Regions from separate parts of the Paenibacillus sp. B-A-8 genome, predicted to be linked through region 2. Evidence: riboswitches for the same ligand, from Rfam matches in the RefSeq annotation. Region 2 holds a riboswitch; the other holds the start of a gene.

Region 1 (15,742 bases), 3.1 Mb from region 2:
TCCAAATGATTTTCCGGGGCATTATAGTAAACTTACGGTAGAGACTGTGAATGGTTCAACGGATTTATATGAACGCAAAACGCCATGCCGTCTTAAAGTGGCACAGGACAGTCAGGATAGTATCCGCAAACGTATTCGCAGCTTTTATGTGGACGAGCGTGTGCTTAATGGCGGTTATGATGAAATAGATATTATGGGCAAGGATCCACGCCGGGTCTCGGCGGTTAATAAAATATTTGATTATATTACGAGCGTTAAAGATGAAGGTCTGACCTCACGCGGGATTTATTTACACGGAACCTTTGGAACAGGTAAAACATTTCTGATGTGTTACTTGCTTCATGAGCTTGCTGTTGCCGGCTATACTGGAGTTATCGTATATATGCCGGATTTTATCGAGGATTTAAAATCGATTATGATGGACGGCCAGAAGTTAAAGGAAACCGTGGATACGATGAAAAACTGCGATTTGCTTATCTTTGATGATATTGGTGCAGAGAACTTGAATCCATGGGCGCGTGATCACGTGCTTGGCGCGATTCTAAATTATCGGATGAACCGTAAACCAACCTTCTATACCTCGAATTATCCGCTCGATGGTTTGGAGAAACATCTTAGCTTTACAAGCAAGGATGGCGAGGAGATCTATAAAGGCCAACGTTTGATGGATCGTATTGCTCCTTTTGTGGATGTTATTCCACTGCACGGGGAGAATCAACGGGGGACAATTAGATAAGCCGGAGTATTCAAAACCTTAAAATTCAGAGAGAGCAGCGATTCTCCGTTTATTGGAGGGTCGCTGTTCTCTGTTTTCTTTCTCTAAATTACTTTTTTAAAAAAAGAAGCCGCCCCAAGTAGCATTCGCTATTTTTGAGACAGCCTCTTTTTATATTACGATGATTCCCTTACTCCGAAATGAACTTAATGATGACCATGCCGAAAAAGACAACGGTCATAAATGCAGTCATTCCGAAAAATCCATTCATTAAATCGCCTAGATCATTGCGGGGTTCTTCGTTGATGTGTTCTCGTGGGTCCCGTACTTGCGCGTTGACATCCATAGCTTCTGCCTCCTTACAGGGACAATGCCTGTATTGTTAAGATGCAAATTAAGTTGACCATTATGAAATAAGTCATTGACATTTAATGCGCTTTCTTAGAGTATACCGAAAGGCTGGGGAGATTGTAAAGAAAAGAGTAACGTAAATAAAATTAGTTTGAGGGCAATATAATTGTATGTGATATATAACATATCCCTTAAAGATATGTTATACTGGAATTGTGTCGGTAAGTGGTAATTTGGTTATCATATTACATGAAACAATTTATTAACTTATATTTTCGGAGCAACTTCCATAAACTAAGCTTTGGTTTAGAGTGGAGTAATGTTTCGTAAAACTTTAGAGGAGGAACAATATCATGGCTATCGTGAACGTGTCTGACCAAACCTTCAGTAACGAAGTGGAAGGTCAAGGTACTGTAGTAGTAGACTTCTGGGCTCCTTGGTGTGGTCCTTGTAAGATGATTGCTCCAATCTTGGACGAATTGTCCGCAGAACTGGGAGACAGCGTGAAGATTGCAAAATTGAATGTGGATGAGAATCCGGAAACGGCTTCCCGTTTTGGCGTGATGAGTATCCCAACCCTGATCTTCTTCAAAGACGGTCAACCGGTAGATAAAGTTGTGGGATTGAACTCCAAAGAATCCCTGAAAAATATCGTAGCTAAACATCAATAATTGTTAAATGCTACTGTTCGGGCCTCGGCCCTGCCGCTCAGCGCCTTCGGTTCATTCCGGAGGCGTTTTGTGTGCTGAATGCCAATTAATTATGGGTCCAATTTAGCTGGAGGGGATCATTTTGGACAACATCCGCAACAAACTGGCTCTATTACCCGACCTGCCCGGGTGCTATCTGATGAAGAATGAAGAAGGCACCATTATTTATGTGGGTAAGGCGAAGGTGCTTAAGAACCGGGTTCGCTCTTATTTTACAGGCAGTCATAATGGTAAAACTCAGCGGCTTGTCGCTAACATTGCTGATTTCGAATATATTGTTACGTCCAGTAACATGGAAGCGCTCATTCTCGAGTGCAATCTGATTAAGAAGCATATGCCGCGTTATAACGTACTTCTGAAGGACGATAAGACATTTCCTTATATCAAAATAACGAATGAAACTCACCCTCGGCTTGAAGTCACACGCCGGGTGATTAAAGATAAAGCAAAATATTTCGGCCCTTATCCTAATGGTTATGCTGCACAGCAAACGAAAAAGCTCCTCGATCGTATGTATCCGCTCCGTAAATGTGGCGTAATGCCAAAGGAAGTCTGTCTTTACTATCACATGGGCCAATGCTTGGCGCCGTGTGAGAAGGAAGTGCAGAAATCCGAGTATGAGCAGATTACGCAAGATATCGCTGCTTTTCTGAGCGGAGGTCATGATGCGGTTAAGAAGGATCTACAGCAGAAGATGCAGGAAGCTGCTGAGGAATTATATTTTGAACGGGCGAAGGAACTGCGGGATCAGATTATCCATATTGATGCATTGATGGAGAAACAAAAGATTAACACCACAGATACTAAGGATCGTGACGTATTTGGTTATGCGGTAGACAAGGGATGGATGTGTGTACAGATTCTGTACATGAGACAAGGGAAGATGATTCAGCGCCACTCCTCTGTCTTTCCGTTCTATGGGGAAGCCTACAGTGACTTTATGTCTTATGTGACGCAGTATTACAGTGATAATCCTGCTCTGCCGCAGGAGATTCTTCTGCCGGATGTGCTTGACGAGGAAGCAGTGGTTGATAAAGAAGCTAAACCGGCGATTGTCATTGCTGCTCCAGCCGAAGAAGATCTACAAAAGGGGGAAGATACCCCCGAATCGCCTGAAGAAGTTGAGGCCCGTGAAATGGCCGCTGCGGAAGCATCAGCAGCAGGTGTCGTTGATGCTGCAGGTGGCGCCTCTATTCTACAGGAGTGGCTCGGCACCAAAGTGCTAGTGCCACAGCGTGGCCTCAAGAAGCAGATGGTCGGTATGGCATGCCAAAATGCTACAGTCGCAATCGACGAGAAGTTCCGGCTTATTGAACGAGATGAAGTACGTACCTCTGGTGCTGCAATGAGCTTAGGCGAGAGCTTGGGGCTCGAACGCTTAAGCCGGATCGAGGCGTTCGATAACTCGAATATTCAAGGGACTAATCCGGTTTCTGCGATGGTTGTCTTCATTGATGGCAAGCCTGCACGAAAAGAGTATCGTAAATATAAGGTTCGTACGGTGGTGGGTGCGGATGATTATGGAACGATGCGCGAGGTCATCCGGCGGCGGTATGAACGGGTGCTGAAAGAAAACCTGCCGATACCAGATCTTATCGTAGTCGATGGTGGTAAAGGGCAGATATCCTCAGCTATTGATATTCTGGAGAACGAGCTGGGGTTATTCATTCCGGTCTGTGGTCTCGTCAAGGATGATAAGCATAAGACGGCTCAGCTTTTGGTTGGAGATCCGCCAGAACCTGTCGCTTTGGCTCGGGATAGTCAGGAATTTTATCTGTTGCAACGGATTCAGGATGAGGTGCATAGATTCGCCATCACCTTCCACCGTGAACAACGTGGGAAGTCCATGGTTACTTCTAAACTGGACTCCATACCAGGTATAGGCGAGAAGCGGCGCAAGGCGTTGCTTAAGCATTTCGGATCGCTAAAGAAAATTAAAGAGGCCTCCATAGAGGATTTTAAATCACTTTCTATTGGCGAAAAGCTGGCTAGTCAAATTCTTGAGGCGCTCAAGGATGAAGAGCCAGCGACATAGGCATTCGAAAGACTGGAATGATGTATACGTAAATATAAAAAAGGTGTCACAGCAGTTTTCTGCTGTGACACCTTTTTTTATTATCGGTTATCCACCCGTTACTTCTTTAAATGATAGATGTCGGTTCAACCGGCTTCGGATCAGGTTTTTGCGGTGGATTAAACCGGTAGACAATGTAGGCGACTATGAACGGCATGATAATCGCGAAGATACCTGCTCCGACATTCACGCTTTCCTTCATAAAGATCAGCGTAGCGCCCATCAGAATGCTGTCAAACACGACATGACTGAACATGACGGCAATAAAGCCGTAACGAAGGAAAATATAGCTGAAGAGCAGCCCGATCACGGTAAGCTCAATAGGACGGGAGCTGATAGGGTAGATCGGATAAAGTGTATGACCAAACGCCCATACCAGCGTAGTGATCAGGCAAGCGATGAACGTGCTCCGGAACACCTTTTTCAACATAGGGATTCCGAAAAAACGATAAATAGCTTCCTCGGATAACCCGGCGAGCCATGCAACGATAGGCAGCAGCCAAGCATATCTCATGTTGTAAGGAGATTGAGTAGCGTCAGTAGTGGACCAGTTCTGCAAAGTCAATGATAATACGATGAACATAAGGGTCTGTACCCCTAGCAGCACGAATGCCCAGACGTATCCAGCCCGGATACTATCCAGCACGTATTTACCATAGCCAGGCTCTTTAGCACGAGGCCATGGGTTCATCCCCTCTTCTTTTTTCCAAAGACCGTCCCCTCCAATTAAAGAGAAATAGAGCAGGGAGGACATTAGAAGGCTATATAAGGCATAAATGATGAACATAATGACGGAAGTGATCTGAGCCTCGAGTCCTTCGCCCGAAGATTCAGGAAGCATATTATAGGTGCTGATCATCATGATTACAAAATAAGCTGAGCTTAGGAAAATTCCGCGCTTAAAGGAGGTATGTTCTCTTCTAAGTATGCTGTAGATGAGTGCCAAAATTCCTAAAGCTAAGGTAGGCAGACCGTAACCGAATAGAGTAAGCTTTTCCGCGAGAGAGGTCTGGTCCTTCACGTAGGAGGTATGCCAGGCTGGAGCAGTGAATCCGGCTTTAAAGCTGGATACCTGTTCGTCAGCGAAATCGAAATAATAGTGAAGCAAGGATTCGCCGATCTGAACGGAACGGTCAGTATACACGAGCCCATAGTATCCTGCATTCGATTCAATTTGCAGCTTGGCGGGATTCACATCCCATTCCTGAAGCCAGGGGCGGGCAAGATTTTCTTTTTGTGCCAAAGACAAGTCAGCACCCTTGTCCTCTTCTTTTGCACCAGTGGTTACATTGCTTGCCGATTCTGCAGATGATCCTTCTGCACCTTGTGTGAAAGCGACAACTGCACCAGTATACATATTGAGGTCAACGGAGATCAGTGGCTCTTGTTCCGCTGAAGGACTAAGTGTTACACGAAAGATGTCAAAAGGATATCGTTGATCCAATTTCTTTTTTGTATAGTCCTCCAAAAGCTTCTCGCGGGACATATAACCATAAAAGGAAGAATCCGTTTCATAAAGTACATTCCACTGATCGTTTGGTGCTTTGGTATAGTTTAACTTTTGTTCCGCAAATGATATCGCTTTGTCGCGGGCTTCCGCCTTACTGATGACGGTAGTATCTTCCCCGGCAGGGCTATTTAGCACCGAGGGGGCAATCTGAAACATAATAAATAGAATAAGACCGATAATGCCCGAGATGATGAGCCTCTTGGAGAGGGCACGTTGCTGTAAGGGCTGGCCAACGGGATTCATGTAACGCCTCCTTGTAAACTGACAATGTTATGTTCCATTATAGTATTAGTGCCATGATAGTTACAAAAATCATCGTATATTTTTTTTATGGGTAATAGAGATATTATAGAATAGGAAACTGAATATATACCATGAATTTAAAGTGATCATTTCTTCATTTTTCATGAAAAACGATGCAATTGCAGGGAAAACACGGAAAAGTGATGAGAAAAGGCACTCCTTCTGGTACATCCTCTCCAAACCGCATTTTTCATATGAATCACCATTAATTGTGTCTTTGTGATTTATCGAAATAACAGATATAATTTGTATGCAATTGTATATAGCCGAATTTCAGGTGAAAACGGGGGAACCATAAGAAGTAATGAAAAGATGAGTATACGCCGTAAAAGGTGACTTTATTCATCAGGGGTGAATTTCGTTCTAGGAACGAATAGGGCAGCCTGCACAGTCCGAATCCGTCAGCTAACCTCGTAGGCTAATTTACTGCAGGAACCAAGGGTAGCATTGGTTTTCCAGTGCTTTTTTTGTTGGAATTCTTTAAATTAAGATAAGAGGGTGAGCATAGTGGCTTCACAGTTTCGCAGAGTTTCTGAATCAAAGTTTCTGAAGCTCTCTCCGCCTCAGATTATGGTGCTCGGTTTTGCATCGATTATTCTGATAGGAGCTTTGCTGCTTATGCTTCCCATTTCGAGTACGAGCGGGAATGCTGTGAGTTTTATTGATGCATTGTTTACTTCGACATCGGCAACCTGTGTGACTGGACTTGTGGTGCTGGACACCGGGACGACATTCACCTTTTTTGGAAAAACCGTGATTATGTTGCTTATCCAGGTTGGCGGCTTAGGTTTTATGACAATGGCCACCTTATTTGCCATGATGATGAAACGCAAAATCTCTTTGCGGGACAGGTTAATCCTACAGGAAGCCATGAACCAAGGTTCTATGGAGGGGATTGTTCGGCTGATCCGGAGAGTACTTATTTATTCATTAGTCATTGAGGGCTGTGCAGCGGTGCTGCTGTCCATACGTTGGGCGTTTGATATGCCGCTGGGAAAGGCCATTTATTTTGGGATATTTCATGCAGTGTCGATGTTTAATAATGCTGGATTTGATATTTTTGGGGATTTTCGGAGTTTAACCGACTATGTATATGACCCGCTAGTGAATATCGTGGTGATGTTTCTGATTGTCTCCGGCGGTATTGGTTTTATTGTCATGTCTGATCTGGTGGAGTTTCGTGTAAAACGTAAATTGTCTTTGCATAGCAAAGTTGTACTCTCTACCACGGCTGGGCTTATTGTTATTGGTGCTTTGGTTATTTTTATATTTGAATTTACGAATCAGCGCACACTGGGTAATCTTAATTTCGGCGGCAAAATATTATCGGCATTCTTCCAGTCTGTATCGCCCCGAACCGCTGGTGCCAATACGGTGGATATTGCCGGACTCCGGCAAGCCTCTCAGTTCTTTATGGTTATTCTTATGTTTATTGGTGCATCACCGGGTTCAACGGGTGGCGGGATTAAGACTACTACCTTTACCATTATGATAGGTGCGGTAATCGCGATGCTGCGCGGGCGTGAAGATGTTGTACTGTTCCGTTATCGATTGGCGCAGGAGCGTATCTATAAAGCGTTGACGTTAACATTACTAGCTTTACTATTGATCCTCTCTGTGTCGATGGTACTTTCCACAACAGAGGATAGTAATTTCTTAGCGATCTTATTTGAGACAACCTCGGCCTTTGCCACGGTAGGGCTAACGATGGGGCTGACACCTGAACTATCTATCATCGGTAAGATTCTGATCTGTCTGACTATGTTCGCAGGTCGACTAGGTCCATTAACTTTAGTGTATGCGCTTGGTCCTAAACAGGGTAAACCATTGTATAAGCATCCAGAAGGTAAAATAATTATTGGATAGGAGCTAATCAGAAATGAAAGCACAGCAATTTGTAGTAATCGGCTTAGGGCGCTTTGGGTCAAGTCTCGCGCTTGAGCTGATGGAAATGGGCTACGAGGTGCTCGGGATTGATCACCATGAAGAACGCGTAGAGGAAATGAGCGATCACTTGACACATGCCGTAGTGGCAGATGCTACAGATGAGGGGATTATGCGCTCACTAGGTGTACGGAACTTTGACTGCGGGATTGTAGCGATTGGCGACAATATGGAGCGAAGTATTCTGGCGGCTATTTTGTTAAAAGAGATTGGAGTGAAGCAAGTTGTAGCCAAGGCGATCTCGATTCTTCATGGTCGTGCGTTGTCCAGGCTGGGCGTGGACCGGGTTATTTTTCCGGAGCGGGATATGGGCATTCGTGTAGCACATCAGCTTGTGACACCCAATTTGCTTGATTATATTGAACTGTCAAAAGATTATAAAATCGTGGAGCTAACCGTACCGTCCTGCATGAACGGGAAAAGCTTGTCCGATTTAAATACAAGAGCAAAATATGGCTGCAGTATTGTTGCCCTGAACAGGGAAAGTGGAATTATCGTTGCTCCAACGGCTCATGATCATTTGAGCGAAGGCGATGTAATGGTACTCATTGGTTCTAATGAAAGTATTGATCGATTTGAGAATGAGGTTGTAAACCAAGATTAAATAGTTAGCCCTTCGTCCTTTCATTGGACGGAGGGCTTTTTAAATTTAAGTTGCACGAGAGAGGCAGGGATTACTTCTCTCGTTCTGTCAGAAACATTTCTTCTGTAACCTGCACCAGGCTGCGGGCCGCTGTGCTCAGGGTTCCATCGTCACGGTAGATCAGACAGGTAGTTCGCTGGGTCTGCTCTAGCTCTTTAATATGCAGAGAGACCAGTCCACCACCGTTTAACAGCTGCGGACGCAGATAAGACTTAGGCAGTAATGCGGCTACATTGACCGTCGGCAGCAGCCGCACGATGGCTTCGAAGGAGTCAATTTCCATACGTACGTCGGGATCAATCCCGCAGCGCTGGAAGAGATCGTCCGTTAGACGGCGATACCAGGTGCCTTTGGAGAAAAGGATCATTGGCAGTCGGGACAGATCATCCATGGTCAGCTTGGAAGACTGATTCAGAGGATGATGCTCAGAAACAACCAGCCTAAGCTGATCCTCAAACAGAGAAATACAGCGCAGTCCAGGCTCTTGAATAGAGGAAGCAATCAGACCTATATCTGATTTCCCTTCACTGACAGAGGAGACAATCTCATGCGTTCGGCCTGTGATTAGCTTTAGCTCCGCTGTCGGGTACTTTTCCATATATGCGTTAACCAGTGGAGGCAGAGTGGTCTGCAGTGAAGTGAGAGATGCCCCTAAGGTGACCAGCTTTGGCTCGCCTTCTTTGTATTTAGACAAAGCCTCCAGAAATTTAGAACGCTGCTGACGCTGTTCAAGTGCGTAGGAATAAGTGAGACGCCCAACCTCGGTTAACTCCAGCCGTTTGCCATAACGATTAAACAGCGCGACACCTAGACGTTCTTCCAGCTTGGAGATTTTACGAGATAGGGCAGGTTGGGACAGATTGAGCTGGCGCGAGGCGCGATTCAAGCTAGAATGCTCCACAACCGCTGCAAAAACATCTAAATCGTCAAACATATTTATGTTCCTCTCGTAGTGCAATCTATAAACAGTAGTGACGAAATTCATAGCCTTGAAGACAATACTTCTTGCTCCATAAGGAAATAAAAGATTTGTCGGAAAATGTTGCTTCTCTAAATGAGAATTATTATCATATAAAATCTATTCTTATGCGTTTATTGTATAACGATTAATAATTAGATTGCAATTCCCTTATAAGGGAAAAAGGAGTAACATGAAAAGTGACACAAGATATTCACATTTTGTGAAAAAGAAAACAAAGTCCGGGAAACTAGGGGATAGCGGTAAATATAGGCATTTTGTCATACATAGTCTACGTTATCCTGTGTCAAATGTAGTTCCGGCGGTGAATACACATTAATGAAAACGCTGTTTTAATCGGAAAGGGGTTACTTTGTATGAAAGGATTTTATTCCAGAAAGATTCATTCCTTGCTAGGCGTTATCCCGCTTGGAGCCTTCTTCATTGAGCACATGATGACGAATTTTGCGGCTGTAGAGGGTGGCGCTTCCGGTTTCACTGACAGTGTGATCTGGCTGAACAGCCTGCCGCTTGTCTTCTTCCTGGAATTGTTCGGTATATGGCTTCCTCTGCTATACCATGGCGTATATGGACTGTATATTGCCTATCAATCCAAGCCGAACTTAAACCGTTTCAACATTGAAAGAAACTGGCGTTATACGCTGCAACGTATTACAGGAATTATCACCTTTATCTTCATAGTCTGGCATTTGTTCCAAACTCGGGTTCAGGTGGCAGTGGGTAGTGTTGAGCACGAAGAATTGGGCGGTCTGATGCATGATATCGTGACTCAACCACTGATGTTGACACTGTATATTATCGGTATCGTTGCAGCATGCTTTCACTTCTCGAACGGCCTATGGTCTTTCCTGATAAGCTGGGGAATCACGGTAGGACCTCGTTCACAGCGGGTATCCTCTTACCTTTGTCTGGGTATTTTTGTTCTTGTAACGTTCATGTTCCTCATTTCGTTAGTCACTTTCCGTGATACCGAATTTCAAACCGCAGCTTCCATAGCTCAGTCCATAAAGACTTTCATCTAAGTAATTACCTCTCAGGACTAGATTCCAGAATCCTTTCTGATATTTTCGATAAAGGGAGTGAACTATCATGGCAACAGCAAATATCATTATCGTGGGCGGCGGTCTGGCCGGCCTGATGGCTACCATCAAGGCAGCGGAGTCCGGTGCGCATGTTCAATTATTCTCATTAGTGCCTGTAAAAAGATCACACTCCGTTTGTGCACAGGGCGGCATCAACGGCGCTGTAAATACGAAAGGAGAGGGCGACTCTCCTTGGGAGCATTTCGATGATACCGTTTATGGCGGTGACTTCCTGGCGAATCAGCCACCGGTCAAGGCGATGTGTGAAGCGGCACCAGGTATCATCCACCTCATGGACCGGATGGGCGTAATGTTCAACCGTACACCTGAGGGACTACTCGACTTCCGTCGTTTCGGAGGAACGAAGCGTCACCGCACTGCATTTGCTGGCGCAACGACAGGCCAACAGCTGCTGTACGCGCTGGATGAGCAGGTGCGTCGCTGGGAATCTGAAGGTCTCGTAACCAAACGGGAGAACTGGGAGTTCCTTTCAGCTATCATCGACGACGAAGGCGTATGCCGCGGCATCAGTGCTCAGAATCTAAAGACGATGGAGATTGAGACTTTTCCTGCGGATGCTGTTATTTTGGCTAGCGGCGGGCCTGGTATTATTTTTGGTAAAACGACAAACTCCGTAATTAATACGGGGACAGCTGCAAGTGCGGTATATCAACAGGGCGTACACTATGCCAACGGAGAATTTATACAGATTCACCCAACAGCTATTCCAGGAGATGACAAGCTCCGCCTAATGTCGGAATCGGCACGTGGCGAGGGTGGTCGTATCTGGACTTATAAAGACGGAAAACCGTGGTATTTCCTCGAAGAAAAATATCCGTCCTACGGTAACCTGGTGCCGCGTGATATTGCTACACGTGAGATTTTTAATGTGTGTGTGGATCAAGGGCTGGGCATTAACGGTGAGAACATGGTGTATTTGGACCTCTCTCACAAGGACCCAAAAGAGCTGGATGTGAAGCTTGGCGGGATTATAGAAATTTATGAAAAATTCATGGGGGATGACCCTCGTAAAATACCGATGAAAATCTTCCCGGCTGTGCATTATTCTATGGGCGGTATGTGGGTTGATTACAACCAAATGACGAATATTCCTGGTCTGTTTGCTGCAGGCGAATGTGAATATCAATATCATGGAGCGAATCGTCTAGGCGCTAACTCTCTGGTATCTGCCATTTACGGTGGTATGGTCGCAGGACCAAAGGCTGTTGAATACATTAAAGGTCTGAAGAAATCATCACAGGATATCTCTTCAACGGTATACGATAACTTCCACAAAAAGCAGACAGACAAATATGAGTCTCTGCTAGGGATGTCAGGTACAGAGAATGCTTATGTGATTCACAAGGAGCTGGGCGAATGGATGACCGCCAATATGACGGTTGTGCGGCACAATCCGAAGCTGGAAGCGACCATTGGCAAAATTAAAGAGCTTAAAGAGCGCTACGGCAATATCAATATGAATGATACGTCACGCTGGAATAACCAAGGTGTGGCCTTCACCCGCCAGCTGTGGAACATGCTGGAGCTCTCCGAAGCGATGACATTGGGCGCGCTAATGCGCAATGAAAGCCGCGGTGCTCATTACAAGCCGGAATTCCCGGATCGTAATGATGAGGAGTTCTTGAAGACCACGAAAGCAACCTGGACTGCAGACGGTCCACAAATCTCCTACGATGAAGTCGATGTCTCACTGATCCCTCCACGGGTACGTGATTACTCGAAGGATTAATTTTTTAAGCAGCGAAACAGCTTGCGAGGCAAGCTTAATGAAATAAAATTAGGCAATTTGAGGAGGGAACCATTATGGCGGAAACTGCTACAGCTCCCAAAAACGTAAAGTTTATCATCACCCGCCAGGACGATCCACAAAGCTCATCTTATGTTGAGGAATTTGAGCTCCCTTATCGTCCGGGTATGAATGTAATCAGTGCTTTGATGGAAATTCAGCGTAACCCTGTGAATGCCAAAGGTGACAGCACCGTTCCGGTATGCTGGGATTCCAACTGTCTAGAAGAAGTATGCGGAGCTTGCTCGATGGTGATCAACGGCAAACCTCGCCAAGCCTGCGCAGCGCTTATAGACAATCTGGAACAACCTGTACGCATTGAGCCAATGAAGACATTTCCGGTGGTGCGTGACTTAGTGATTGACCGTACTCGGATGTTCAACGCACTTAAACGAGTAAAGGCCTGGATTCCAATCGATGGTACGTATGACCTTGGGCCGGGACCACGTATGCCGGAGAAGAAACGGCAGTGGGCTTATGAATTATCTAAGTGTATGACTTGCGGCGTATGCTTGGAAGCTTGTCCGAATGTCAACGAGAAGACGGATTTTATCGGACCCGCAGCCATCTCACAAGTACGCCTATTCAATGCTCATCCTACGGGTGAAATGAATGCTGATGAAAGATTGGACGCTCTGATGGAAGATGGCGGTATTGATGGTTGTGGTAACTCACAGAACTGTGTACGCGCTTGTCCGAAGGGTATCCCTCTTACTACCTCCATTGCAGAAATTAACAAGCAGACGACAAAACATATGTTCAAACGCTGGTTAGGTGTGTAATAAGTAGTACCGCCAGATCTTTAATATTGAGCTATCCTCAAAGGTGGATTTTAATTCGCTGGGGATAGCTTTTTTGTTTATAATTGGTAGGGAATAGGAAATTGGTATTTCTCAGAATAAGGAATAGTATATGCTATAATGTCCATTGTTAACGTACGTTAGTGTGGAACAACAGGGAGGAATAATCGTGATTTGTCGGGAGCATGATGGAGCAATTGTAATGGTTAAACAGCATGATCACGGGAAGTTAGCTGGAGAGCTTGCCATTTGGTTCAAGGAAGAGCATGTGCCGGAAGAAGGGCGCAGAGATGAGGTGCTCTGGGCGGTAGCCGAACATGACCGGGGCTGGATTGACTTGGATGAGACACCCTTCTGGAACGATGCGGAGCATGCGCCTTACAGCTTTATTGATTTTCCTGTAGTGCCGAAGCTAACCTTTTATAAGCGAGGACTTGACGAGATTGAGGCGCGAACACCGTATGGAGCGCTTTTGTGCAGCTTGCATTTTGAACGACTCATTAAGATTTCAGGATTGGATTATCCAGAACTGACTTTATATCAAGAGCATGAGGAAGAACGTAGATCCCGTATTCACCGAGAGCTAGAAGTATCCAAGCCAATTGGTGAAGATGAACTCTATTATGATGCCCGTCTTTTAGAGTTCTGTGATGATTTATCCCTATATTTGGCCTTAAATGAGCCGGGGAGCCCGAAATCAGAGGAGCATCCATGGTGGCGTGAAGGGTTCTCGGGAAGTGAAGATTTCAGTTTTACATCAGGTCGTACGATAACCGTGGAGTGGAAAGATAAGTCAACGTTAGTGCTGGATCCTTTTCCATTTAAGAAGACGGTAGAAGTAGCATTTACGATGAAACGAGTCCCAAAAACAGAAATTGCTAAGAGAGGCATTGCACCCGCATATAGTGATACACCGGAAGAAGAATGTAGAATTGTACTGACGGCTCGAAACGAAAGCTGAACGGAAGGAGAAACTCCGTATGAAGATACAATCGTCTGGGGCTTCTCCCAATAAGGAACATACTAATTCGGGTAAAGACACCCATTCTAGCGCCTCTGGACGGCGATCTAAGGGCAAAACAACAATGACCCGCCGGCAATTCCTGGCTCGAAGTGCGGCTACTGTAATCGGCGCTGGTTTGCTTACAAGCGGTTACGCTTGGCAAGGGGAGCCAAACTGGATTGAGGTTACTAAACTGAAGCTGTCTTTCAAAGATCTTCCTTCTGCTTTTTCAGGGATGAAGGTTGTCCATTTTAGTGATACTCATCTTGGGTTTAATAAAGATGCCCGTGATTTGGAACGGCTTGCAGAACGTATAGCTAAGGCAGAACCAGATCTTATATGCTTTACCGGTGACATCGTAGACAGCAATCCTGAGGATCTTGTAGACGCCATACCTGTATTGGCATCGCTGAGTGCTCCGCTAGGGAAATATGCGGTTTTAGGCAATCATGATTACAAAAATACGAAGCGGATCATCGATCTGCTTACGTCGGCAGGCTTTCGAGTGTTAAGGAATGAATCCTATCTTCTAAAAAGAAGCGGAGCCGTTATGGCTGTGACGGGACTGGATGATCTGCTGCATGGCGAGCCTGATCCTGTGAAGGCACTCAGTGGTGTGCCAACAGGAACCTTTGCCCTTCTGATGATGCATGAACCGGACTATGCTGATACAGCAGAGACTCATTCTTTTCACCTGCAGCTATCCGGACACAGTCATGGGGGACAAATTCGCCTGCCGTTTGTAGGTGCGCCATTCACCCCTTACGGATCCCAAAAATACATAAATGGATTGTATTATACAGATGCCAAGCGCATGCCAGTGTATGTGAATAGAGGCTTTGGTGAAACAGTCATGCCTTTTCGTTTTTTATGTCGACCTGAATTAACGGTGCTAACGCTGCACCATTCATCGGGTGAATAGGCTGGACTTTTAACTGTATGGAGGGGGAGAGAGTATGAGCACCTATGAGGCAGTATCGTTCCAGACGCAACTAGGTATAACGGTCGACCTGAGGCTGATCCTGCCTGAGGATGCTTTTGCTTTGCAGCAGCTGCTCTCCCATCCAGAAGTGCAGGCACATATTCAAATACGCAATGGCGCTGGATCAGATCCTGCTCAGGTGGAGAAGCTGGTGAACCGGATGTTATTTGCATTTGATCCTTGTGCACTACATGCGGGTATCTATTTGAAAGAGCAGCAGAAGTTGATTGGTATAGTTGCTTTACAGCATTGGAACCGTCGTGAGGGAAAGGCCACTTTAGGATACATGCTAGACCCGGCGTACTGGGGAGGCGGACTGGCGACAGAGGCGGTTGGCTTATTCTTGAATTACAGTGTTCATAAGCTTGGGATAACACGGATTGAAGGACGCTGCCGAGGAGATAATATTAGATCCGAACGTGTGATGCTTAAGAACGGTATGATGCTGGAGCGAGTGTTGCCCAGAGTAGGGTCCTTGGACGATGTAATGAAAGTATTCACATTGTTACACAAATGAAATAATGCCGTTATGAAACTCTAACAGTGTCCGGTTAAACTAAGTACATGACCCCCTTTTAAAAATATAAATGCTTTGGGACCCGATGATTCGGGTCCATTTTTTTTGTCAGGACCTTATCTGATCGTTTATGATTAATAAACAGTCGAATGAATTGAGAAGGAGGCGTAACATTTTGAATGATGTAATCCAGACGTTAATGAATCACCGTTCTTTCCGGCAGTATTCTGATCTACAAGTGGAGCCGGAGAAGTTAAAGATAATGATCGAATCCGCCCAAGCAGCGCCCTCATGGGTAAATGGACAGCAGGTCTCAATTATA
Region 2 (15,742 bases):
GGCTTTTATCCATTTTATATCCGTCCATGATGCCATACCCGCCTTTAGTTCCCTGATACGATACGACCGGGATACCGGCGGCACAAATGACATCGATATCTCTATAGATAGTTCTCTGGGATACTTGAAACTCTTCAGCCAGCTTGGAAGCAGATAAAACTTCGTGGTTCAACAGCTTGTAGATCATAGAGATCAATCGTTCCAATTTCATTTGTGCATTCCCACCCATTAGTCCTTTTCGTGTTACTGCATGATTATATAGCATAGATTTTTTTCATGCTAGTTTTGGGAGTGGGGATTATTGTAGTGACGTACTGGGGACAAATGTGTGAAGCTTACAGAAAAAATAGATTGACAAAATATGGATTAAAGAGTTATCTTGTGAATATAAAATAAAATTATTCATAAAACCACCAAAAGCGAGTTGACTTGTATGCCCAAGAAATTCACGGACCAAGAAAAAGAATGGATCAAACATAAATTGTTGACAGAAGGCCGCCGCTGTTTTGAAATACATGGCATTAAGAAAACAAGCGTTGAAGAATTAACGAAAGCTGCCGGGATTGCGCAAGGTTCGTTCTATATGTTTTTTGGATCGAAAGAGGAATTGTTCTATCACATATTGCTTGAAGAGGAACAACGAATTCGTAGTGCAATGTTCGATTCATTTAGCGTTGGCGTACCTGTTGGCAAGGAAGAGATCAGATTATTTTTACTGAAATCTTTCCGCATGATGGAAGAAAGTCCGATCGTACGTCAGATGTTCGTAAAGAGCGAAATGGAGCAGTTATTAAGAAAGTTACCAAATGAGTTGTTGGAGCAAAATTTTACAGAGGATAAAGACTTTTTTGTCCCTTTCATTAAATCCTGGCAGGCTGAAGGAATCATGGCTGGGATCGATCCGGAATTAATCGTGAGTATGATTCGCTCCATAGTCCTTCTGACTCTGCATAAGGAAGAGATTGGGGATGAACGATATCAGGCAACGATAGAGCTTTTGATCGGGGTTCTGGCTGAGGGGATGACTTCCTTGAAGAACAATAAGATTGGGGGAGCATGAAATGATCGAAGTGAAGGAGCTTCATTTTACCTACCCAAAAATAAAGGAACCAACCCTTAGCGGACTGAATTTTTCCATAACTCCAGGAGAAGTATTTGGCTTTCTCGGTCCTTCGGGAGCAGGTAAAAGCACAACACAAAAAATTCTAATAGGCGTCTTAAAGAATTATTTGGGTAGCGTTAAAGTAATGGGCAAAGAAATAAGAAATACCGGACCGGAGTATTTTGAGCAAATAGGGGTAGCTTTTGAGTTTCCAAATTTCTATTCGAAGTTTACTGCGCTGGAAAATTTGCAATTATTTCGGTCTTTGTATTCTGGGAGAACAGCGGAACCAGGATTTCTTTTAGAGCAAGTAAATCTTACAGAAGCGGCTAATCTGAAGGTCTCCCAGCTATCGAAGGGGATGAAGATGAGACTGAATTTCTGCAGAGCACTCTTAAATAACCCACAAATTTTATTTCTGGATGAACCCACTTCCGGGCTGGACCCCGTTAATGCTAAGAGAATGAAGGATTTAATTCTGGAAAAGAAGGCAACCGGGACAACAGTCATCATAACAACACACAATATGCAGGCCGCGGAGGAACTCTGCGATAGAGTCGCTTTTATTGTAGACGGTCAGATTAAGTTGATTGATTCTCCTCGTGAGCTTAAGCTTCTAAATGGAAAAAAGCGAGTGCGGCTGGAATATCGCCTTCATAATGAAGTTAGAAATGAGGAATTCCCACTTGCTGATATAGGGGAGAACGAATATTTCTTAAAGCTTGTCCGTGAGCACCCAATAGAAACCATTCATTCGTTAGAGGCGTCTTTGGAACAAATATTCATTGACGTTACTGGGAGGCAGTTAACATGAGATTCAGATCTGCGTTTGCCTTTGATATCCGGTTTCAATGGCGGCATGGGTTTTATTGGATCTACATCATTATCTGTACGTTCTATCTGGTATTGCTACATCTTATTCCTAATCATTATCGGGAACAAACGATGCTGTTATTGACCTTTAGCGATCCGAGTGCCTTGGGGCTTATTCTGGCTGGTGGGATTGTGCTGCTGGAAAGAGACCAGGGTATCCTTGATCCTTTATTCGTTACTCCGATTCGTGTTAGGGAATATTTACTTTCAAAAGCCTGCTCATTATCTGTACTGTCCCTCTTAGCCGCATGGGTTATTCATGCAGCAGCGAGTGGAGTTCCGCAATCCCCGATAGGATTTTCTATTGGAATCATTTTAACGTCAAGCTTTATGACGCTATTGTCGATTGGAGTAGTGGCTCGTTGCCAGACGATTAATGGTTTCATTTTACTCTCACAAGTATTCGTACTACCTTTCATACTGCCGTTACTTGGTTATTTTAAGATATGGAACTCCAATGTTTTTCTATTATTACCTACAGAAGGAACACTTCGCTTGTTGAGTTCGGAAACCTCAGCTATGTCACTTGGCAATTACATGTACTCCATATCGATATTACTGCTCTGGAATGTTGTGATATATGTCTGGGCAAAAAGGTCCTTCGAGCAACATGTAATGATGCGCATAGGTAAGGGAGGAGTCAAGAGATGAAGAAGTATCATACGCTTTTTCTTAGCGATATCCGTCATGCTGGGTTGGACCCGGTGCTTATGGTCGGCATCTTTGCTCCTTTAGCACTTTTAGTCGTCTCAAGATTTGGATTTCCAATAGCGGCAGAGTGGCTTACAAACGGTTATGCTTTCGATTTAAATGAATACAGTAGCTTTGCTGCGATTTTTTTAGTAATGACCTTTCCCATGCTGACCGGTATGATGACAGGTCTTTTAATGCTTGATGAACGTGATGAGAACATCATCTCTTATTACGCGGTTACGCCATTAATGCGTAAGGGGTACATGGTGTATCGTCTAGTTCTTCCATCTGTACTTTGTACACTTCTATCACTGGTGTATTTTATAGTTTCAGGCTTATCTAACTTCCAATTGGAGCATATATACATTCTTTTATTATTAGCAATTGAAGCCCCTTGCTTTGCTTTATTTCTTGCTTCTTTTGCTGCAAATAAGGTAGAAGGCTTAGCTTTATCTAAGATAGGTGGTTTGTTTATAGCAGGGCCAATCGTAGCGTATTTTATTCCATCACCATGGCAATTTGCAGGTGCGTGGATTCCTACGTATTGGCCTGCTAAGTTGTTTTTTGCTATAGAAGATGCTAGTGGTTTTAGTATGATTGCATGCTTTATGGTGGGGCTTATATTTCATTTGAGTCTTCTGAGTATTTTGGTCAGGATTTTTATTAAAAGAATCGATTGAATTATTTACAAATCAGATCCGCAGTCTTGTTTGATAACTCATTAACAGAAATAATAGCATCATTCTTTTTCACAGGAGGGGTCCAATATTCCTCATTTCCGGGCAGGTCATCAAACCATTCTGCATCCTTAGGGCAATCTAGAATCATGAACTTTCCGTATTCCTGATCTCTGGATTGATGATATTTAAGATAGGCTTTTCCGTTATCAATGGCGAGAATTTCTATCTTTCCGGAGGTGTGTGACATGGATAGGCGTACTCTTTTGCCAAGTCCTGAGGTTCTGGCTTTGGCTTCTTCTACAATTTGATAGACTTGCTCAAGAGGTAATACAAAATCTCGATTTCCGGCAACGGGACGATTCACGAAGAAGTAGTAAGGTGTTACGCCAGCCCATGAGAGTCGGTCTAGCAATTCTCCCAATATAACGGGATCATCATTGATGCCTTTAAGGACGGGGGTCTGATTTACGACAATTGCCCCAGCGTTGTGGAGGGCTTTAAATGCTTTTTTGGCTTCAGGTGTGATTTCACGAGGATGATTGATATGCGCCATAACATAAATTCGCTTGTCTTCGGTAGAGTAAGTACGAATCAGCTCCAACAGCTCTTCGTCTTCAGAGATCCGCATCGGATTAAATACGGGAATCTTCGAACCTAATCTGATAATCTTGACATGCTCAATGCTTCTTAAGTTTTCAATAATGGATCTTAGCTTTGGTGTGGAGAGAATTAAACTGTCACCGCCCGTAAGAAGAACGTTGTTAATCTCAGGGTGGTTTGCAATATACTCCAGACCCGGAGAGACATCAGACATCGCTTCTTTCACGTCATTTCGGAACAGGCGTTTACGGAAGCAGTAGCGGCAATAGGCTCCGCAGACCTCGGATACAATCAGTAATGCTGTTGTTTTATACTTGTGCTGACATCCCGGCACCACATAATTCGTGTCTTCATCCGAAGCATCCCAACGTCCATATTCCAGCAGTTCACCTTCGTTAGGGATAACCAGTTTACGAATGGGATCATCTGGATCGTCCCAGTTGATTAAAGACAGATAGTAGTCATTCACACGAAAAACAAATTTGTCCGTGATTTCTTTCAAGTTCTCTTTTTCCAGATCAGACAACATAGCAATTTTGTGAATATCCGTGATGTACTTTACCTTTTGCACTTACATCTCTCCTTTGTCCCTTTGTGTGAGAAAAGAGGAAGCCTTAGTGTCAAAGGCCAATCTACTGCCAGCAGGGTCCAAAAAAACACAAAAAGAGACCCTTAGCAAGGGTCTCTGGTTATGTAAATAACATGAAAAGCAGACCCATCCACTGCTGACGAGGTTAGCTGACGGACTCGGGTAAGATGGTACCCTACATTCTAATGCTCAATGATTCGCCCCAATTAACTGGTTCCCCCGCTTTTCAACTGTAAAAGTTGGAAATTAAGCGTAGGTAAAGTATACCCCATGAAGTTTTGAAAAGTCAAAAGAGAATCCTAGATTCACCTTCAATTACTAGGGGGGCTTCCACCGAGCAGTTTAGGTAGCAGCGTTAGCAGCTTCTCCCGAGTTAACGCATCACTAGAGTTCCATTTGCTTCCGTCGAGCAGATAAACATGTCCCTGACGTACTGCCGGAAGACTTTTCCAAAGTGAACTGTCTAGTAGTAGTTCCATAGCAGCCCGTGAGTCTGGACGCTCAGGAATGAGCATGAAGATATGATCTCCAGTATAAGCAGGTAATCGCGCTGGATCAACTTCAGCGAACCCTAATTCTTCATCCAGTATGGCTTGAATCTCCTCTGTCGGTTGTAGACCACATGGTGCATAAAGTGCTGTGGAGAATCCGGACATTCCCATAGCATACAGATGATTTCCGTGGTCATAGACCAAAGCAGAGGCAGTCTCTCCGGCTTGGAGACTGGTCTCGTAAAGCTGCTGCCACATGGCAGCGTTTTTGATTGTAAATGACTCCAGCCACGCTTCGGCTTCGCGTTGTTTACCGAGCCAGCTGCCTAGTGTTCGCATTCGACTTTCGAGTGGTGCAAAGGAATCAAAGGTGAGTGTCGGGGCGATGCCGGAAACGGTTCTATAGGCTCTTTCATCACTATTGGCCAAAATAATCAAATCTGGATTAAGTGAAGCGGTCAGCTGCGGGTCCAGCGGAAAACCAACATTGGCGAGCTTTTTAAGCCGATGTTTATAGACGCTGTTCCGCACGAATGCTTCATCTCCTCCGATGGGCTTCACGCCTAGTGCGAGTAGATCGCCAAGTGTCTCTCCATGATAGACAATGCGTCTCGCTTGCTCTGGAATCTCCACTTCATGGCCTGTCCAATCTTTGACGGTAAGCTTACGACCTCGCTGATGCGCATATTGTCCGGGGGTAACTCCGGTTTTTTGCCGAAAGCGGCGGCTGAAATAATATTCATCGGAGAAGCCTACCAGTCTGGCGATTTCACGTAGCGGTTCCGTCGATTCCTGCAGGAAGCGCTTGGAATGACTAATGCGCAGATCGGTCAGGTACTCAAGTGGCTTTTTGCCGGTAAGCTGTTGAAAGATCGGTGTATACTGCCAGAACGATATCCCCGCAAGCTCAGCTAACTGCTTCACGCTGATGCTCTCTGTATAATGCTCCTCTATGAATTGTATAGTCATTTCTACGGATTCTGTGGGACTTGGTAGATGCTTGGAAGGATAATTATGCTCAAAAAATAGCAGCATTAATTCCTGAAATTTCAATTGTCGCTTGAATTGCTGCACATCATCGAAGCTATTCTTGTTCATAAGCAAATCTTCCACAAGACGGATTACCTTAGTGAACGGGTGGACAATTAATTCGCGTCTGCCTGAAAGTAGTTCGCCAGAATAACGTTCTGGATGCTCTTTTGTATAAATTGCTGAAAAGGTGATGAGATAATAATACATGGTCATTTCCTGATTACTCGTACTATAGGAGATTCCGGGAGCTAGTAGATAACATTTATCTGTACTCAGCGTCACGCTCTGATCATCGAGGTTCAGTTGCCCGTTCCCCCCGGTAAATACGAGAAGGGTGTATTCAAGAGTTGTACGTGATACAGGGCTTGAATCGGCAGCTTGAAGTATCAGTTCGGCATCAATCAGCTGAAACAGCAGGGAGTGGAGCGGGGGGCAGGACGATGATGTTTGCAGCATAGGTTCAGCCTCCGTTCTTTTGGTGAGAATGATTATCAATGAACTTATTGTATATAAAACAAAGAAGCATATCAACAGCTGTTGATATGCTTCTTGAAGTTTTCTATCAGCCGTGTGCTAAACACTCGATCATGGAGGGTTATTTCATATTCAATAGCTGAGGAATCTCGCCGAGCAGCCATTCTCTTGTAGTTGCATCACTGGAGGTCTTCATGATGTCCTGCGTATAGACATATCCGTTCTTAACGGCAGGAAGGCTCTTCCAAATAGGGCTCTTTAATAGATTTTCTGTGGATTGTTTTGCTTCATCCGCAACTGGAGTCAAGATGAATATCCGGTCTCCGGCATATTCTTTAAGCACTTCCATAGATACTTCCTGGAAGCCTTTACCTTCATCGAGTATCTTCTGAATAGCTGGAGTTGCCTTGAAGCCATTCTCCCCATAGAGTACCTGTGAAAGTCCAGTCGCCGCCATTATAAACAGTCTGTCTCCCGGATAATAAGTGAAGACCGAAGCTGTCTCACCTTCTTGCATACCAGCGGACTTCAATTGTTTCCACATAGCTTCTTCAGCGGTTTTATATTGGGCTAGCCATGCTTCTGCTTCTGTTGTTTTACCAAGAATTCCACCAATGTCCAGCATACGTTCTTGTAATGGGGCAAAGGTATCAAAAATGATTGTAGGTGCGATTTTGGACAGCTGCTCAAAATCAGCTTCGTCTGTGCCCGCATAGATAATTAGGTCAGGTTGAAGCTCTAATGTTTTCTCCAGATTGATAGGGAAGCCTACATCCTCGACACCTTGTAACTGATCTTCAAAGACCTGGCCTTCACCCATGGATAGAGGATACCCTACCGCTTGCACGCCGAGAGCGAGCAAATCTCCATATGTTTCTCCAGAGTAGATTATTCGCTGTGGTTTCACAGGGATTTCTACAGTATGTCCTATGTAATCCGTGTAGGAGCGGGTAGTCGCTGCGGATTCATTTGCACTGCTGTCGGAGGGCTCCGTTGAAGGTGCCGTGCTCGCAGCAGAAGAATTTCCAGTTGCGTTGGTCGTACTATTACCAGAAGATGATTCCTTTGAGTTTCCGCATGCTAGCAGCAATGTACTCATCAAAAAGAGTACGCATAACACAGCGAAGGACTGTCTTGCCTTGTTCATTTTTTATTGCCTCCCTAAAATATATAACGATTACCAATAATGATAATCATTCTCGATTGAATTCATCATAATTTATAGACTCTTTTTACTCAATGGACAAAACATAATTCAGTCATTAGATTTGTACAATCATGCAAAAAGGTGTTGTTTAAAATTTTTTTTGAATTATTTTCAGATGATTGGAAAAATACTCTAAATACCGGGAATGGAGAGAAGAAGGGAGGGCTTGTCTTCATGACAAACATGGAAGGAGAAATCCCTTGAAGCACATAGGATTGTGGTGTTTTTTTGAATCTGATTACTGTTATAGATTAAGTCATTTATGTGATCAAAAAATTCAGGATTGTCCTCATTGATTGTAATCGTTATCATACCGTGGCATGTTATCTGCCGCCCTTGACGTCAGTGGAAAGCCTTTGTTATGGTTTTTATAGTCAAACGCAAGCTGAAATGACAATTTGTAGAATTTATAGACGGTTTTGCGTAAGATATTCTAACCAAACATAATACGAGGGAGATGGTTGATTGTGATCAAAGGCATTATTTTTGATTTTGACGGAACGATTATCGACACGGAGACTGCTTGGTACACCGCTTTTAACGAGGCTTATGCTGAATATGGAGTGGATTTGACGCTTGAACAGTACTCCACCTGCATTGGCACAAGCTTAAACAGCTTTAATCCTTATGAGTACTTGATGACTGATCTTAAGCTTGCCATTGATAAAGAGGCTTTCAGTAAGGCTGTTAAACAGAGACATAGCAAACTTATGGAATTGGAAACGATTCGGCCAGGTATACAGCATTATCTGGATTCTGCCAAAAAAGCTGGACTACGCATAGGGCTGGCCTCAAGCTCTTCACTGGAATGGGTGGAGAAATACTTAAATCAATTGGGCATACGCGATTATTTCGAATGTATTCGGACGGCCGATCATGTGGCAAAAGTGAAACCAGATCCAGAGCTATACAACCAAACATTAGCTTGTCTTGGAATCACCTCTAATGAGGCAGTTGCCATTGAGGATTCACCGAATGGTTCTAAGGCAGCGGCAGCAGCTGGTATCCGTTGTATTGTGACTCCTAATGAGATTACCAATTTTCTTGAATTCGATAAACAACATCACAAAATAGATAATCTAAGTCTTCTTGATTTTGACCATGTAATTACTCAGCGTTGCTTCGTATAGAAGAAACTGAGAAACAGAGTTAAATTAAAGGGGGATATCAAATTGAGAGCCGTACATTTTGGAGCGGGCAGTATTGGCAGAGGTTTTATTGGACCTATGTTGTCGGACTCCGGTTACAATGTTTGTTTCGTCGGAAGGAATAAGAGCAAGATTGCGCAGTTGCAAAATCGCGGACAATATCCCGTTACCTTGGCTAACAAGGATCGGGACAGCTTTATCGTTGATAATGTTACTGCGATCAATCTGAATGATACTGAGGACGTTACTAAAGCTATAGCAGAGGCTGAGATAGTAACCACTGCAGTTGGAATATCCGCTTTAAAAGATATTGCCGGTACTATCGCGCAGGGAATCGAACGAAGACTTATCAATCACAGGAACCTCAAACCTCTCCATATTATTGCCTGTGAGAACGGTATTGGAAGCAGTCAAAAGTTAAAGAAATCTGTATATCGACATATGAAGCAATCCTTCAAGGAGCTTGCGGACCGCAATGTCGCTTTTCCAAATGCGATGGTTGATCGGATCGTGCCTGTGCAGAAAAATACAGATTCGCTTGAAATCCTCGTTGAACCCTTCAGTGAGTGGGTGATTCCGCGCAGTGGAATGATTGGTAATTACAACGAAATTAAAGGTGTCCATTATGTGGATTCGCTGGCACCATACCTCGAACGGAAGCTATATACTGTGAATACAGGCCATTGCAGTGCAGCCTATTTCGGATATCTGGAAGGTTATACTAGCATTCAGGAAGCGATGTCTGATCCCGCAATCAGAGCTCGTGTTCGTGGGGTACTCAAGGAAACAGGGACCTTACTGGTACATTTGTATGGCTTCGAGCCCTTAGAACATGCACGGTATATAGAAAAGATGATGGAACGATTCACTAACCCCAACTTTAACGATAAAATCACACGTGTCGCCCGATCCCCGCTTCGTAAGCTTTCACCTAATGATCGACTGATAAAACCAGCAATGCTTGCCCATGAACTTGGCTTTGAGACTTCACACCTTGTTTTAGCTATAGCTTCAGCGCTTTATTTTGATTATGAAAAAGATCCAGAAGCCGTAGAGCTTCAAGCAGACATCCGAAATCTTGGACTCAGTGAAGTCATTGCGACGCATTTAAAAATCCCCACGGAGCATCCGCTTCATGGTCGTATTATTTTAGAGTACAACACCATGTGTATAAAATATCCCCATTCGAATGGCCAAACCGTCAATTGCAAAACCCCATACTTTTAATATAAATCAGGCGTGACCTCCGGAATTCAGGCAAGAGTAGTGGCGAAATAATAGGAATAAAGGCCGTCACTGATTGGTTTTTTCCAAACAGGACGGCCTTTTCATGTCGTTACTTTAGAGCAAAGTTAAGGTGAAACGGAAAGCATATGGTCGATTAGCCAGCAGAGTGAACTCTTCGTGGGTTGGTGCACCCCAGCTGTCGTCACCCCCAACTCCCATTTGCTTGTAATTGACTCTCAGTACGGTTTTGTTCGAGACTGGCAATTTATATACGTGATCGTGTGCTTCCAGTTCCTCGGGTTTCCAAGGCAGAGCATTAATCTCCATAGGGATTGCACTATCAAAATAAAGTCCTGATCCGTCGTTGCCATCTGTAATCGAAGCAAATCTGACATCTGTCTTATTGCCACACTCTTGCGGTCTGAGATAAGGGATGAACTGATCACTGACTTTACCCGTATAGCGGCCAAGTGGTGCTCCGGTCTGTCTGTCCCAATAATTCTCATGGGGTCCACGGCCGTACCATGAAAGGGTATCGAGTCTTCCATCCAGCACGAACATCATTCCGAACTCAGGAATTTCGGGAAGATCGCTACTACCCGGATTCAGTTCTTGCAGAATCTCTAATGACCCGTCAGGGCGAATCTCATACTGAACAAGGAGAGTGGAATACGGATTCGTTGGCAAAAGGTAAGTGGTGGCGACGAAACATAGATTTCCTTCGGTTCTATAGGTCATGTTTACTAGGTTCCGTTCATTAGAGGCTTGCTTCCACACTGCACAACGCTTTGGCAATCCATTGCCAAGATCATTATCTGTGACCGCTCTCCAGAAGTTAGGTCTTACAGGCTCAAGCAGATGTTCTTTACCGGAAGCATAGTATGAGCATAGCTCACCAGTTGTCGTATTAAAGGTCAGAGTGAAATTTCCACCCTGTACGGTCAATGCACCTTTAAGTTCCTGCACATGTAACGTTCCATCCGTTGTCTTTGGAGCCTTTATCACGATACGCGGGGATAGAATAAACTGTTCCCAAGCGATTTCGTGGTTAGCATCAGCCCAAGAAGTTTCTGAACGCTGAATAAAGGAGAGATTCAGAATAGCTTCATGATCACCTCTATGTGAAATCAGTTCATAAGGGATAGTGCATTCAACGATTTCTCCTGGTGCAGCAGAGATTTGCAGCAAACCTTCTTGCGCAGTTACTCCGTCTAAAGCAACTTCCCATTTAAGTTCGTACTGTTCAATGTCGGTAAATAAAAAGTTATTACGAATCTGAAAGAGACCTTCACGGATATTTAAAGCCGTTACTTTAATGTTTTGATAGCATTTTTTGACCTCAAATAGCTTTGGAGTAACCGAACGATCGGCAAAAAGTAATCCGTTTCCGCTAAAGTTTCCATCATGTGGCGACTCACCAAAGTCACCGCCATATGCTAAATATGGGACACCTTCGGATGTTTTGGTTCGGATAGCCTGATCCACCCAATCCCAAATAAAAGCACCTTGAAATACATCGTACTTGTCAAACATATCGGTGTATAGGTGTAGTCCACCGCAAGAATTCCCCATTGCATGACTGTATTCGCAGATGATATAAGGCTTCTGAGGATGGCCTAGCGCATATTTTTCAACATCGTACGGTTTAGCATACATAGTCGACTCTATATCACTAGCTGCTTCCGACTCTCTGCAATGGAAGATCCCTTCATAATGAACAGGTCGTGTTGGGTCAGCTTCTCTGAGATAGTCATGCATGGCGATGAAATTATCGCCGCCGTAGGACTCATTCCCCAGTGACCAGATGATAACCGAAGGATGGTTCTTGTCTCTTTGCATCATGGAGTTGCAACGGTCAATCACATTGGCCCGCCATTCCGGTTTGCTTGCAGGTACATTTCCCTCATGTATTCCTTGTTGCCCATATTGCCAAGTGCCATGCGTTTCCAGATTAGTTTCATCGATAACGTAAAGTCCGTATTCATCACAAAGCTCATACCAAACAGACTGATTCGGGTAATGAGAGGTCCGAACCGCATTAATATTATGTGTTTTCATCAGTTTGATATCTCGGATCATGTCATCTTTGGATAGCGCACGTCCTGTGTCACAAGAGAACTCGTGCCGGTTAACGCCTTTTAGTACAATTCTTTTGCCGTTGATCTTCATAAGTCCGTCCTTGATCTCAAAGGTGCGGAATCCGACCTTACAGCTGACGGTTTCAGTAGTGTTTCCGTTGTCGTCAATCATGGAGAGAACTAATGTATACAGATACGGTGTCTCAGCACTCCACTTATATGGATCTTCTACATGCTCAGAAAGCTTCAAATGCTGAATACCCTCTTGATCAAAGGAAGTAACTGCAGATACTGGAGCCTCCCATACAGGCTGATCTTCTTTATTGTATAGCTGCATTTGGAGTGTATAAGGGTTTAGCATCTGATTAAAGTAATTTTCCACTTTGATATCTACGTTTAAATTCGCATGTACGAAATCTTCGTCTAGCACGGTATTTACGAAAAAATCAGCAACATGAACAGAAGGGGCGGTGTACAGATAGACCTCCCGAAAAATACCGCTAAGCCGCCAAAAATCTTGATCCTCCAGCCAACTGGCATCACACCAACGATAGACCTCTACAGCTAGTTTATTATCACCGGCTATTAAATAAGGGGTAATATCGAATTCCGAAGGTGTAAAGGTGTCTTCACAGTAACCGACCCGTTCTCCGTTTACCCATACATAGAAAGCGGATTCAACCCCCTGAAAGCTAAGGTATACAGGTTGACCGTTCCAGGATTCAGGTACAGTAAAGGTTCGTATGTACGAGCCTACTGGATTATATTTTGTCGGAGCAAAAGGTGGCTTGAGATCAGGTTCGGACTCCGCCCAAGGATATCGCACATTCGTATATTGCGGGTAATCATAGCCCTGGAATTGCCAGTGAGAGGGTACAGGAATCGTAGCCCAAGTACTGCAATCGAAATCTGCTTTATAGAAATCTACGATCCGTTGATCCGGTGTTTCGGAAAAGGAGAACTTCCAAATACCATTGAGCGTTTTGTAATATGGCGAGGCTTCTTTATCCCCCGCCAAGGCTTGCGATAAATGGCTATAAGAAATCATGGAAGCATGGGCATCCAATCGATTTAGTTCAAAAATTTCCGGATTATTATTCCATTCTGGATAACCGTTTGCAGGAGGCTGATAAACAAATTTTGCTCGCATGAGTAAAACTCCTTTATAATAGTGATGTTATTATATTCATATTATAAATTGGAGTAATGTTAAGAGATATAAAAGATTTTTCATCAGATATAACAAGATATGAAACGAGTGATTAAATGGATAGCAAAATAATCTTTTGCCAAACGGAAGATACGAATATGCTGCCGCTGTATGCTACAACCATTGGATTTTGGGAGCATCAGGCAGAAACCCTACGGCCCACCGGATTTCCAGATTATCAATTGCATCAGATCCATGAGGGAAAAGGTGAGCTTGTCATTCAGGAGAAACGATACATTGTGGGCGAAGGGGATGTCTTCTTTTTATTTCCGAATATTACGCATTCGTATGCGCCAATCAGCAGTAAGTGGAAGCTGTCATGGATTTCATTCAATGGTAGAGAGGCTGGTCAAATGCTGTTGTACGCAGGAATCCGTGAATCAGGACCAGCAAGATTGAAGGAGGATAGGTGGCTAAATCCTTTAAAGGAAATGCTCCACTTGCCAGATAGTAATGAACTGGAAACGAATCTGGAACGATCCAAACAACTTTATGCGCTGCTGCTAGATTTAAAAAGAAACCTAGTCTCTCCTCTAAATGAGGCTCTTGAATTGGAGCGAATTAAACCTGTGCTTCATCATATAGAAAGCAATTTACATAGGACGCTCCCATTAAAGGAGCTTGCGGAGGTAATCGCGGTATCGCCACAGTATTTATGCAGGCTTTTTCAAAAAACAATCCATGATCGACCTGTAACCTATATCAACAAGCAACGTATAAACTTGAGTAAACAACTAATGTTTAATGAACGAAATAAAAAAATGTATGAAATTGCTCAGTTAGTAGGCTTCGAAAATGCCAGCTACTTTTGTCTAGTGTTTAAGCGGTTGACTGGAATGAGTCCAGAGCAATTTAAACAGCTGCATGGTTTGGACTAGAGCCAATAGAGAATGCCTCTAAGCCCTATGATAAACGCTTACTTGTTAGCGTCTAGCACTCCATGATATAGTTTAATTGAGTTCATATGTTGTTTATTTCACGAATTCAATCATTCTTTTGTATAATTAGTATGTTTACCTGAATTCCATACATAGAACCAAATTCACGATCAGATATCCAGTTGAGCATCAGGAAGGAGTCATCAATTTGAATGAGAAGTTAAAAGAGGCTTACGAACGTTTGGACTTGCCTGAAGACATTACCCGGGAGGAACTGAATAAAAAATTTGATTTGCTCTTAAAACGCCGTAAATCAAATTCCTCAGAGTCTGAGGCTGCAGCCTATGAAGAAGAGTTTTTAGCTTTCAAAACAATCCTAGACGGCTTGGATCAAAAGGAAATTCAGGAGGCTGAGGACAAGCGGCTAGAGAAATGGGGAGCCTTTTCCGGCATAGCGCGTAAATCGGAGAATTTCTTTAGGCTATACAAAGTCCATACTTTTGTATCAGTCATCGTGCTGTTGGTATTAATCTTTGGAGGCAATGCACTTTATAATCAATATCAAGCTAAAAAATATGAAGCTTCACTCCCGCCAGTGGATGTAACTATCATGTTCCTAGGAAACTATGAATCCCAAGATCCATCAGGTAAGGATGAAGAGCTTAAACAAGAGATCGTCAATCGTTATCCAGCTTGGAAGCGGGTAAAGACGGAAGTCGTATACCTTCCCTCCACAGGCGGTGAGGGTGGAGGCGCGTTAGACATGACTTATATCCAGCGCGCGATGGCGATGCTGGCGGCGGATCGTCCGGATATTCTTATTTTGGATGATGCTACTTTTGATTGGATTGGGCAGCAACAAGGACTTAAGAATCTGGAGCCGTTCGTAAAATCAGCTGGACTACCTTTAGATGATATTCGTTTGAAACGTATAAAAAATACGGAAAACGGTGAAGAGTGGATCACTGGCGTAGATATTACAGATACGAAGTTTGCTACAGACCTTCCTATTCATTCTCGGAAGATGATCATCGGGGTGTTTGGAGAAGGTGAAGATAAGAACAAATCAACTGATTTTGTCGAGTTCTTAGTAGGGCAAATGACTGCCAAATAAATAAGAGTATTATTGGACCTGTGTTATAAAAGGCTGATGTTGTATGGATTTTCATACAATATCGGCCTTTTTGTTATTCATTCAAAGCATCTGAATTGACGAATGTGAAGTAAACTCATTATAATGATTTATATAGATATGAACTAAGTAATATAAATATAAATTAAATGACTTTGACGAGGAGTGATGAACTAATGAAGACGGACGGAACTCTGACAATACATACACAGCAGCGTGGTGCGGCATTAGGTGATTTATTCGGGATCTTCTTCGAGGATTTAAATCATGCGGCAGATGGTGGCCTTTATGCTGAGCTGGTTCAGAACCGATCTTTTGAATTTGATCC

The links. A riboswitch is a leader RNA that binds a small molecule or an ion and turns the genes downstream of it on or off. The one in region 2 is predicted to bind cyclic di-AMP.
Region 1: another riboswitch for cyclic di-AMP. It lies ahead of ACN6MV_RS26015 (TrkH family potassium uptake protein); the one in region 2 lies ahead of ACN6MV_RS11280 (KamA family radical SAM protein).

Annotation. Positions count from the first base shown of each region.
Region 1 covers NZ_CP183882.1:5,781,493-5,797,234, reverse strand. The annotation lists gene dnaI (primosomal protein DnaI) at 1-736, shown strand, start outside; gene ACN6MV_RS26035 (YqzM family protein) at 906-1,061, opposite strand; gene trxA (thioredoxin) at 1,420-1,737, shown strand; gene uvrC (excinuclease ABC subunit UvrC) at 1,859-3,811, shown strand; gene ACN6MV_RS26020 (CPBP family intramembrane glutamic endopeptidase) at 3,918-5,603, opposite strand; cyclic di-AMP (ydaO/yuaA leader) riboswitch at 5,918-6,097, shown strand; gene ACN6MV_RS26015 (TrkH family potassium uptake protein) at 6,234-7,529, shown strand; gene ACN6MV_RS26010 (potassium channel family protein) at 7,543-8,211, shown strand; gene ACN6MV_RS26005 (LysR family transcriptional regulator) at 8,282-9,184, opposite strand; gene ACN6MV_RS26000 (succinate dehydrogenase cytochrome b558 subunit) at 9,586-10,251, shown strand; gene sdhA (succinate dehydrogenase flavoprotein subunit) at 10,319-12,061, shown strand; gene sdhB (succinate dehydrogenase iron-sulfur subunit) at 12,136-12,900, shown strand; gene ACN6MV_RS25985 (DUF3891 family protein) at 13,088-13,879, shown strand; gene ACN6MV_RS25980 (metallophosphoesterase) at 13,899-14,843, shown strand; gene ACN6MV_RS25975 (GNAT family N-acetyltransferase) at 14,878-15,420, shown strand; gene ACN6MV_RS25970 (NADPH-dependent oxidoreductase) at 15,596-15,742, shown strand, end outside.
Region 2 covers NZ_CP183882.1:2,631,700-2,647,441, forward strand. The annotation lists gene ACN6MV_RS11255 (YafY family protein) at 1-211, opposite strand, end outside; gene ACN6MV_RS11260 (TetR/AcrR family transcriptional regulator) at 434-1,060, shown strand; gene ACN6MV_RS11265 (ABC transporter ATP-binding protein) at 1,062-1,916, shown strand; gene ACN6MV_RS11270 (ABC transporter permease) at 1,913-2,626, shown strand; gene ACN6MV_RS11275 (hypothetical protein) at 2,623-3,348, shown strand; gene ACN6MV_RS11280 (KamA family radical SAM protein) at 3,350-4,519, opposite strand; cyclic di-AMP (ydaO/yuaA leader) riboswitch at 4,659-4,800, opposite strand; gene ACN6MV_RS11285 (helix-turn-helix domain-containing protein) at 4,849-6,516, opposite strand; gene ACN6MV_RS11290 (ABC transporter substrate-binding protein) at 6,656-7,681, opposite strand; gene ACN6MV_RS11295 (HAD family hydrolase) at 8,209-8,871, shown strand; gene ACN6MV_RS11300 (mannitol-1-phosphate 5-dehydrogenase) at 8,914-10,116, shown strand; gene ACN6MV_RS11305 (glycoside hydrolase family 2 TIM barrel-domain containing protein) at 10,231-13,344, opposite strand; gene ACN6MV_RS11310 (AraC family transcriptional regulator) at 13,461-14,282, shown strand; gene ACN6MV_RS11315 (hypothetical protein) at 14,491-15,396, shown strand; gene ACN6MV_RS11320 (alpha-L-arabinofuranosidase C-terminal domain-containing protein) at 15,591-15,742, shown strand, end outside.